DNA from 2 places in the Mesorhizobium sp. Cs1321R2N1 genome. Region 2 is predicted to be linked to the other one. Evidence: predicted binding sites of a transcription regulator. Region 2 holds the regulator's gene; the other holds the start of a gene.

Region 1 (4,414 bases), on a different contig from region 2:
TCGCCGGCGATGCCCGCCTTGCAGGCATTGAGAGCGATGGCATGGGCGCCGTTCCGGCTGACGGCGGGCCAGTCCTGCAACAGCACGTAGGCTTCCATCACGCTTTCGATCTTCCTCGGAAAGCCCATTCCGACCAGAAGGGTGACCGGTTCTTCAAACTGCCCGCGATTCATGGCTTGTGCCTCCTTTCGATTGTGCAGGCCCCGCGGCGGACCGAATACCGGTAAGAGCGGCCCGCCGCGGACACGGTGAATGGGATTGGCCGCCTTTCGGCGTTCAGCCGCCGGCCGATGCCTCGGACTCCTCCGACACCTGTTTCGCCGCCAGGAACATCAGGGTCGCGGCAGCGGTGCGCCGCTTCCAGCCGGCGGCTTCGGCCATGTCGAGCAGTCCCGCCAGCAGCGGCTTCAGCACGCTGCGGCATTCGGTTTCATAGGCCAGGAACTCCTTTGTCTGATATGTCGGCGCGGGCACGGGCCCAAGGCCAGCCATTGCATCCATGTCTCTCTCCCTCAACTGATGCCCGCTCCCTCGAGGGGAGCGGGCGGACTGACCGGGACCTTAGAAGTCCATGCCGGCGCCGGCCGGCATCGCCGGAGCGGCGGCTTCCTTCTTCGGCTTCTCGGCCACCATCGCCTCGGTGGTCACCAGAAGGCCGGCGACCGACGCGGCATCCTGCAACGCCGTGCGCACCACCTTGGCCGGATCGATCACACCCTGGCCATAGAGATCGCCGAACTCATTGGTCTGGGCGTTCCAGCCCCAGCCGAACTCGCTCTTTTCGCGCAGCTTGCCGACGATGATCGAGCCTTCCGCGCCAGCATTTTCGGCGATCTGGCGAACAGGCGTCTCGATGGCGCGGCGCACGATCTCGACACCGGTCTTCTGGTCGGCATTGTCCGTCTGGACAGCATCGAGCACCTTGCTGGCTCGAAGCAGCGCGACGCCGCCACCGGGCAGCACGCCTTCCTCGACGGCCGCGCGGGTCGCGTGCAGGGCATCGTCGACGCGGTCCTTGCGCTCCTTGACCTCGACCTCGGTCGAGCCCCCGACGCGGATCACCGCGACACCGCCGGCAAGCTTGGCCAGCCGCTCCTGCAGCTTCTCGCGGTCATAATCGGAGGTGGTCTCCTCGATCTGGGCCTTGATTTGCGCGACGCGGCCCTGGATCTCTTCCTTGCGCCCGACGCCGTCGACGATGGTGGTGTTTTCCTTTTCGATCACCACCTTCTTGGCGCAGCCCAGCATCTCCAGCGTCACATTCTCGAGCTTGATGCCGAGGTCTTCCGAAATCGCCGTGCCGCCGGTGAGGATGGCGATATCCTCCAGCATGGCTTTGCGGCGATCGCCGAAGCCCGGCGCCTTGACGGCCGCGACCTTGAGGCCGCCGCGCAGCTTGTTGACGACCAGCGTCGCCAGCGCCTCGCCCTCGACATCCTCGGCGATGATCAGCAGCGGCTTGCCCGACTGCACCACCGCTTCCAGTACCGGAAGCAACGCCTGCAGGTTGGAGAGCTTCTTTTCATGGATCAGCACGTAGGGCTCTTCGAGTTCGACGCGCATCTTGTCCTGGTTGGTGACGAAATAGGGCGAGAGATAGCCGCGGTCGAACTGCATGCCCTCGACGATTTCGAGTTCGGTCTCGGCGGTCTTGGCTTCCTCCACGGTGATGACACCTTCATTGCCGACCTTCTCCATCGCCTCGGCGAGGAAGCGGCCGATCTCGGCGTCGCCATTGGCGGAGATGGTGCCGACCTGTGCGATCTCGTCGTTGTGGGTCACCTTGCGGGCGTTGGCCTTCAACTCGGCCACGACAGCCTCCACCGCCTTGTCGATGCCGCGCTTCAGGTCCATCGGGTTCATGCCCGAGGCAACGGCCTTGGCGCCTTCCTTGACGATCGCCTGAGCCAGAACGGTCGCGGTCGTGGTGCCGTCGCCGGCAATGTCACTGGTCTTGGAGGCGACTTCGCGCACCATCTGCGCGCCCATGTTCTCGAATTTGTCCTCGAGCTCGATTTCCTTGGCGACGGTGACGCCGTCCTTGGTAATGCGCGGCGCGCCGAACGACTTGTCGATGACGACATTGCGCCCCTTCGGGCCGAGCGTCACCTTCACCGCATTGGCCAGGATATCGACGCCGCGCAACATCTTCTCGCGCGCTTCGGTATGGAATTTTACCTCTTTGGCAGCCATTGGATCACTCCTCTATCTAGGCAGCATTCGTTGACTGGTGGATTTTCGAAGAACCCGTCAGGCGGCCTTCTTCACTTGCGCGGTCTGTTCGATCACGCCCATCACGTCGCTTTCCTTCATGATGAGCAGGTCCTCGCCATTGAGCTTGATCTCGGTGCCGGACCATTTGCCGAACAGGATACGGTCACCGACCCTGACATCCAGTTCGGTCAGCTTGCCGCTGTCGTCACGCGCGCCGGGACCGACGGCGATGACTTCACCTTCCTGCGGTTTCTCCTTGGCGGTATCGGGAATGATGATGCCGCCGGAGGTCTTTTCCTCGGCCTCGATGCGGCGGACCAGGATACGGTCATGCAATGGACGGAACGCCATGTCGTTCTCCTCTTGGGACAAACAGGTTTGAGGTTCCTCCGCACCGGACCGGCAATTGGACCGGTGCGGGGTGCGGCGACCCTTTGTCAGGCATCGCGCGCGCATATCGAGCTAGTCTTGCCATTTTTGGGTTTCAAGAGGTCGGCCAAAAAATTTTAGCACTCACCCTGAGAGAGTGCCAACCGGCTGTTATCGCGTGGTTATTCTGCCTCGCGCCGGGAGCTGCCGCTTGAAGTTCCGCCGCGGTTCAACAAAATATCCGCGGCCGGCGCAATCGCGGGCGCCGGAACCGCTCGCCCGCTCAAGGAGTTGGTTGCAGACGGCCGCCGAAAGGAGACATGAATGGTTGAAAATGTCAGCAAGGAGTTCCGCCTCCAGATGGAAGGCTATGGCCTGACCACGGCGCAGATTCATTATCATCTGCCCGACCATCCGAACCTGCTGCAGCTTTATGTCTGGCAGGACTACGATCTGGCGCCGGAGTTCCCCGAACTCAAGGGGTTCCTCTCCTATTGGGAGCGCGAACTCGAGGGACCGCTTCACTCCGTCCGCGTCGCCCACCACCGGCTGATCACCCCATCGGAATGGCGAGCCATCGAAGGCGTCATCACCATCCAGTAAAGCGTCCTCGATGGCTGGCTCTCACCGGAAATAGATAAGCGACCGGCCGGTCTTGCCAAGGTACTTGCGTGACAGCCCGAGGTTGAAAACTTCATAACCCTCTTACAGCGCCAGGCTCCCCTGCTCCGCCTCCTCGGCACTGGGGTCGCCGGGCGCCGTGGCCCAGGCGAGTTCGACCAGCGTCACCGTGCGCCGGCCGGCGCCGTCGAGCTGGCAGACGATCAGACCCTGCTCCTCGATATAGGTGAGCAGCCGCCGGGCCCGGCGCATGGAGTGCGAGCCATAGGCGCGGGCGATCGCGCCATCGCTCGGGCACGGCCAGCCCTCCTTCGCCGCGCGCGCGATCATCATGAACACGCCCTGCATGTCCTCCGGCAGCAGCGAGGCGCGCACCGAGACGTCGCGCCACACATCGTCCTCGCTAGTTTCAGACCCCAGCCCGGCACGGGCGCGCGTCAACATGCGGCGGAATGCGGGCAGATCAGGCACGACCGAGGCGAGACCCTCGATGCGGCAGCGTACGACGAACTCCTGGTAGAGCACGCCGATCACGCGGAAGCCTGCGTCAGGTTGTGCAAGAATAGCGCGCAGCACGCGGTCCACCCGCTCGCGCCGCTCCGCCAGATCCTCGGCACTGATTTGCGGCTCCGCCGGTTCGGGGCGGATGTCGCGCGGCGCCGATTTCGCCGCCATCAGCTGCTCCAGCAGGTCCGGCGACGCCACCCGGCGTGGCGCGCGCATCGTCTCCGGCGGCGGGGCGGCCAGGATGATGGCGCGGGCATCCTCGAGCCCCGCCTCCGGCAGCGGCATCAGCCTGGGCGTGCCGTTGCGCGGGCTGGTGTCGGTCGGGCCGATGCGCAGGCCGAGCGGCCGCCGCGACAGCGCCGGCCCCAGCGCCATGAACTGCCCGCGCTCCAGATCGCGAAAGGCTTCCGCCTGCCGCCGCTCCATGCCCAGGAGATCGGCGGCGCGCGCCATGTCGATATCGAGGAAGGTGCGGCCCATGAGGAAGTTGGAGGCTTCCGCCGCGACGTTCTTGGCGAGCTTGGCCAGCCGCTGCGTGGCGATGATGCCAGCCAGCCCCCGCTTGCGGCCACGGCACATCAGATTGGTCATGGCGCCGAGCGAGAGTTTGCGCGCCTCGTCCGACACCTCGCCGGCCACCGCCGGCGCGAAAAGCTGCGCCTCGTCGACCACCACCAGCATCGGGTACCAGTGGTCGCGCGCG
Region 2 (4,414 bases):
CGAAGGTTTTGTCGAAGCCATTGGGCAAGAACACCGGATCGTAGCCGAAGCCGAGCTCGCCGCGCGGCGGCCAGACCAGCGTGCCCTCGGCCTCGCCGCGATAGTATTCGGCTTCGCCGTCGGGAAAGGCGAGGCAGATGACGGCGACGAAGCGGCCCGTGCGCCGTTCGGGCGTGGCGGCGCCGACTTCCTGCAACGCGACTTCGGTGCGCTGCATGGCCATGGCGAAATCGCGCGATCCCTCCGGCGTCTCGGCCCAGTTGGCGGTATAGACGCCGGGCGCGCCGTCGAGCGCGTCGACGCAGAGGCCGGAATCGTCCGACAGCGCCGGCAGGCCGGTCGCCTTTGCGGCGGCGAAGGCCTTGATGTAGGCGTTCTCCTCGAAGGTGGTGCCGGTTTCGTCCGGTTCGGGCAGGCCATACTCCTTGGCCGACTTCGCCTCGAAGCCGAATGGACCCATCAGGTCGGCGAATTCGCGCAGCTTACCGGCGTTGTGGCTGGCAACGACGATCTTCTTGCCATCTAGCGTATGGAGGTTTGGTGAATGCATCAAAGGCCCCAGATTCTTGGCTCGGCGAACTCGATCGAATTGCCCGAGGGGTCGCGTATATAGATCGAACGGCCACCTTGCGGCCATTCGAATTCGCTTTCGATGGCGATTTTCTTCGCCTGAAGATGTGTTCTCCAGCCGTCGATTTCAGCGGCGCTGGCGGCAAAGCACAGATGACCCTCGCCGACCGCGCCATGCGGCGGCACTTTCAGCTTCGCGTCTGGTGCGGGCGGAATTTTGGTCGCCTCGGCGTTGAAGACGAGCAGGACGCCAGGGCCGCTGCGGAAGAAAAGGGGGCGGCCGTCGACCTTGCCGAGCTGGGTGAGGCCGAGGACGTCGGTGTAGAAGTGCTCAGCGGCATTGAGATCGGTGACGTAGAGGGCGGATTCCAGGATGGCGGAGGGAGTCACGAGGCGCCCCCCTCTGCCCTGCTGGGCATCTCCCCCTCAACGGGGGAGATTGGCAATTTCGATGTTGTCGCACACCCAGCAACGCTGAAAACCAGCGAAGGCCGAAACCGTATCCGATCTCCCCCCTTGAGGGGGAGATGGCCGGCAGGCCAGAGGGAGGCGTTCAAGCTCGGCATTAAACCCTACGCCACCGCCATCTGCTGCAGGCTGACCAGCCGGGAAATGCCCTTCTTGGCCAGGCCCATAAGCGTCCCGAACTGGTCCTCGGAGAAAGGTTCGCCCTCGGCGGTGCCTTGGATCTCGACGATGCCGCCCTTGCCGGTCATGACGAAATTGGCGTCGGTGCCGGCCGAGGAATCCTCGACATAATCGAGGTCGATGACCGGCTGGCCGTCATGGATGCCGCAGGAAATCGCCGCGACATGGTCTTTCAGCACTTTCGAAACGCTGGCCATCTGCCGGGCTTCCATCCAGCGCAGGCAATCATAGAGCGCCACCCAGCCGCCGGTGATCGAAGCGGTGCGGGTGCCGCCGTCGGCCTGGATGACATCGCAGTCGACGGTGATCTGCTGTTCACCCAGCGCCTGCAGGTCGACCACGGCGCGCAAGGAGCGGCCGATCAGGCGCTGGATCTCCAGCGTGCGGCCGCCCTGCTTGCCGGCGGAGGCCTCGCGGCGCATGCGCTCGCCGGTCGAGCGCGGCAGCATGCCGTATTCCGCCGTGACCCAGCCCTTGCCGGAATTGCGCATCCAGCCCGGCACCTTTTCCTCGAGGCTCGCGGTGCACAGGACATGCGTGTCGCCGAACTTCACCAGGCAGGAGCCTTCGGCGTGTTTGGAGACGCCGCGCTCGAAGGAGATGGCGCGCATTTCGTCGAATTGGCGTTTGGAGGGGCGCATTCGGCCTGCTTTCTTGTCAGTTTCTTGAAATCGTGGCCGGCTTTTAGACGCAAGGGGGGCAGCGCGCAAAGAAAAACGGACCGGCGATCTGACACAGACACCGAGGTGATCTGGCACAGACCCCGAGGTGATCCGACACAGACAGCCCGGGGTGATCCGGCACAGACACCGGTTGCGCGCGGCCTAACGAAGTCTATATCCTTGAACCGGAGGTTTTTGGCCAAATGACCAAGCCAGTCGATCCCGCGTCGCAGTCGCCCGCGCTTCAATCGCTCGACATGCGCTCGCGCGACATCTTCCGGCGCATCGTCGATTCCTATCTGAGGGACGGCGAGCCCGTGGGCTCGCGCAGCCTGTCGCGCATCCTGCCGTCCTCGCTGTCGCCGGCTACCATCCGCAACGTGATGAGCGACCTCGAGCATCTCGGGCTGATCTACGCGCCGCACATTTCGGCCGGGCGTCTGCCGACGCAGGCTGGCCTGCGCTTCTTCGTCGATGCCTTCATGGAGCTTGGCGACCTCTCCGACGAGGAGCGCCGCGCCATCGAGGCGCAGGTGCGGGCCTCCGGCTCGGGCGCGACGCTGGAGCACATGCTGACCGAGGCCAGCCAGATGCTGTCGGGCATGTCGCGCGGCGCCGGCCTGGTGCTGGCCGCCAAGAACGAGGTGGCGCTGAAGCACATCGAGTTCATCCAGCTCGAGCCGACCAAGGCGCTTGCTGTGCTGGTGTCGCAGAATGGCGATGTCGAGAACCGCGTCGTCGAGCTGCCCGCCGGCATCACCGTCTCGCAGCTGCACGAGGCCTCGAATTTCCTCAACGCACATATCCGCGGCCGCACGCTGGCCGAGGCGCGCACCGAGATCGCCCGCATCAAGGAAGAGACGAGGGCGGCGCTCGACACGCTGTCGCAGGACCTCGTCGAGAAGGGACTGGCGGTGTGGGCGGGCGCCGAAAGCGGCCTGCCGGCCCGGCTTATCGTGCGCGGCCGCGCCAATCTGCTCGAAAACGTCACCGCCCAGGCCGACATCGAATTGCTGCGCCACCTGTTCGAGGACATGGAGACGCAGGATGGATTGATCCAGCTGCTCGACCTAGCCGAGGAGGGATCGGGCGTGCGCATCTTCATCGGTTCGGAAAACAAGCTGTTCTCGCTGTCGGGCTCGTCGCTGGTGGTGGCGCCCTATCGCGACAAGGACGCCCGCGTCGTCGGCGCGCTCGGCGTCATCGGCCCGACCCGGCTCAACTATGCCCGCATCGTACCGATGGTTGATTATACGGCGCAGCTGATTTCCCGTATGCTGCGCTAAGGCATTGATATTCAGGTGATGCCGGCCTGCAAACGGCTGATACCTGCGCTTCCGGTGCCACCGTTTTCGACTCGGCCTGACCCGAATCTCGACATACCTTTGGTGCGACACCGAAAGACCGGCTGCAAAGGAGAAAAAGAATGGCGCTGGAATCATTCAAGGCCCAGATCAGCCTGCTGCTCGAAGAAATGGTCAACCAGCCGGAGGACCAGCACGAAATTCAGGAACAGCTGCGCGAAAAACTGCGGGAAATGCGCGCCATGGGCCTGCCGTTGCCGGCCGATCTCGTGGAACTGGAAAAGCGCCTGGACGACGATTTCTACGCTGCCGGGACCTGATCCCGGAAGTTTGCTCACCGTGCGTGACGGAACCCACGGACAAGCCGATCGTTAATTTCCTTCACGACCGGGTGGAGGAAGTGATGCGATTGGCCGGACTGGCGATGTCGGCACTGTTTCTCACGACCGCAGCTCTCGCCCAGCAGGCCGACCGGCCCGTGCTCAAAGGCCCGGCGGCCTTCGGCGACTGGCGCGCGGATAAGCCCGGCGTGCGCCGGTTGATCAAGCCGGAAGACCTGCCGAGACCCTATGTCACCAAATCCGCCTCGAACGGCGCCGGCCTCACGGAGAGGCCGCAAGGCGCCAAGCCACAATTGCCGCCCGGCTTTTCGGCGGAACTCGTTGCGTCCGGCATCGACAATCCGCGTGTCGTGCGTGTCGCGCCGAACGGCGACCTGTTCGTCGCCGACAGCGAAGCCAACCAGGTCCGTGTCTATCGGCTGACGAACGGAAGCGCGAAAGCCGCGGAGAAAAGCATCTTCGCCGGCGGCCTCAACCAGCCCTATGGCATCGCCTTCCATCCACCCGGCAATGACCCGCAATGGGTCTATGTCGCCAACAGCGACAGCATCGTGCGCTTTGCCTACCGCAATGGAGATCTGAAGGCCTCGGGCGAACCGCAAACTATTGTCGACGACATCCCCTCGAGCCACCACTGGACCCGCGACATCGCCTTTTCCCCCGACGGCAAGACACTTTACCTCTCCGTCGGCTCCGGCTCGAATATCGCGGAGGACATGGGCAAAAGACCCAGAGGCGGGCTCGACGCCTGGGTCAAGTCGAAGCCGCTCGGCGCCAGTTGGGGTTCCGAGGCGGGCCGGGCCGAGGTGCGGGCTTTCGACCCCGACGGCAGGAATGGACGCATCGTCGCCACCGGGCTGCGCAATTGTTCGGGCATGACCGTGCAGCC

Evidence for each region. Region 2 encodes HrcA, which represses chaperone genes, less so after heat shock. Its sites were predicted from a motif close to GTTAGCACTCNCNNNNNGNGAGTGCTAAC; they were not measured.
Region 1: O7A61_RS27665 (co-chaperone GroES) is a predicted target of HrcA. The motif match lies at 2,720-2,748, and genes of this name have one in related genera.

The regions. Positions count from the first base shown of each region.
Region 1 is NZ_JAPYKP010000161.1:4,837-9,250, forward strand. It holds gene O7A61_RS27650 (DUF982 domain-containing protein) at 1-173, opposite strand, end outside; gene O7A61_RS27655 (hypothetical protein) at 277-501, opposite strand; gene groL (chaperonin GroEL) at 562-2,193, opposite strand; gene O7A61_RS27665 (co-chaperone GroES) at 2,251-2,565, opposite strand; gene O7A61_RS27670 (usg protein) at 2,908-3,186, shown strand; gene O7A61_RS27675 (ATP-binding protein) at 3,289-4,414, opposite strand, start outside.
Region 2 is NZ_JAPYKP010000092.1:8,547-12,960, forward strand. It holds gene rdgB (RdgB/HAM1 family non-canonical purine NTP pyrophosphatase) at 1-550, opposite strand, end outside; gene O7A61_RS21150 (VOC family protein) at 550-960, opposite strand; gene rph (ribonuclease PH) at 1,143-1,859, opposite strand; gene hrcA (heat-inducible transcriptional repressor HrcA) at 2,084-3,166, shown strand; gene O7A61_RS21165 (hypothetical protein) at 3,307-3,504, shown strand; gene O7A61_RS21170 (PQQ-dependent sugar dehydrogenase) at 3,588-4,414, shown strand, end outside.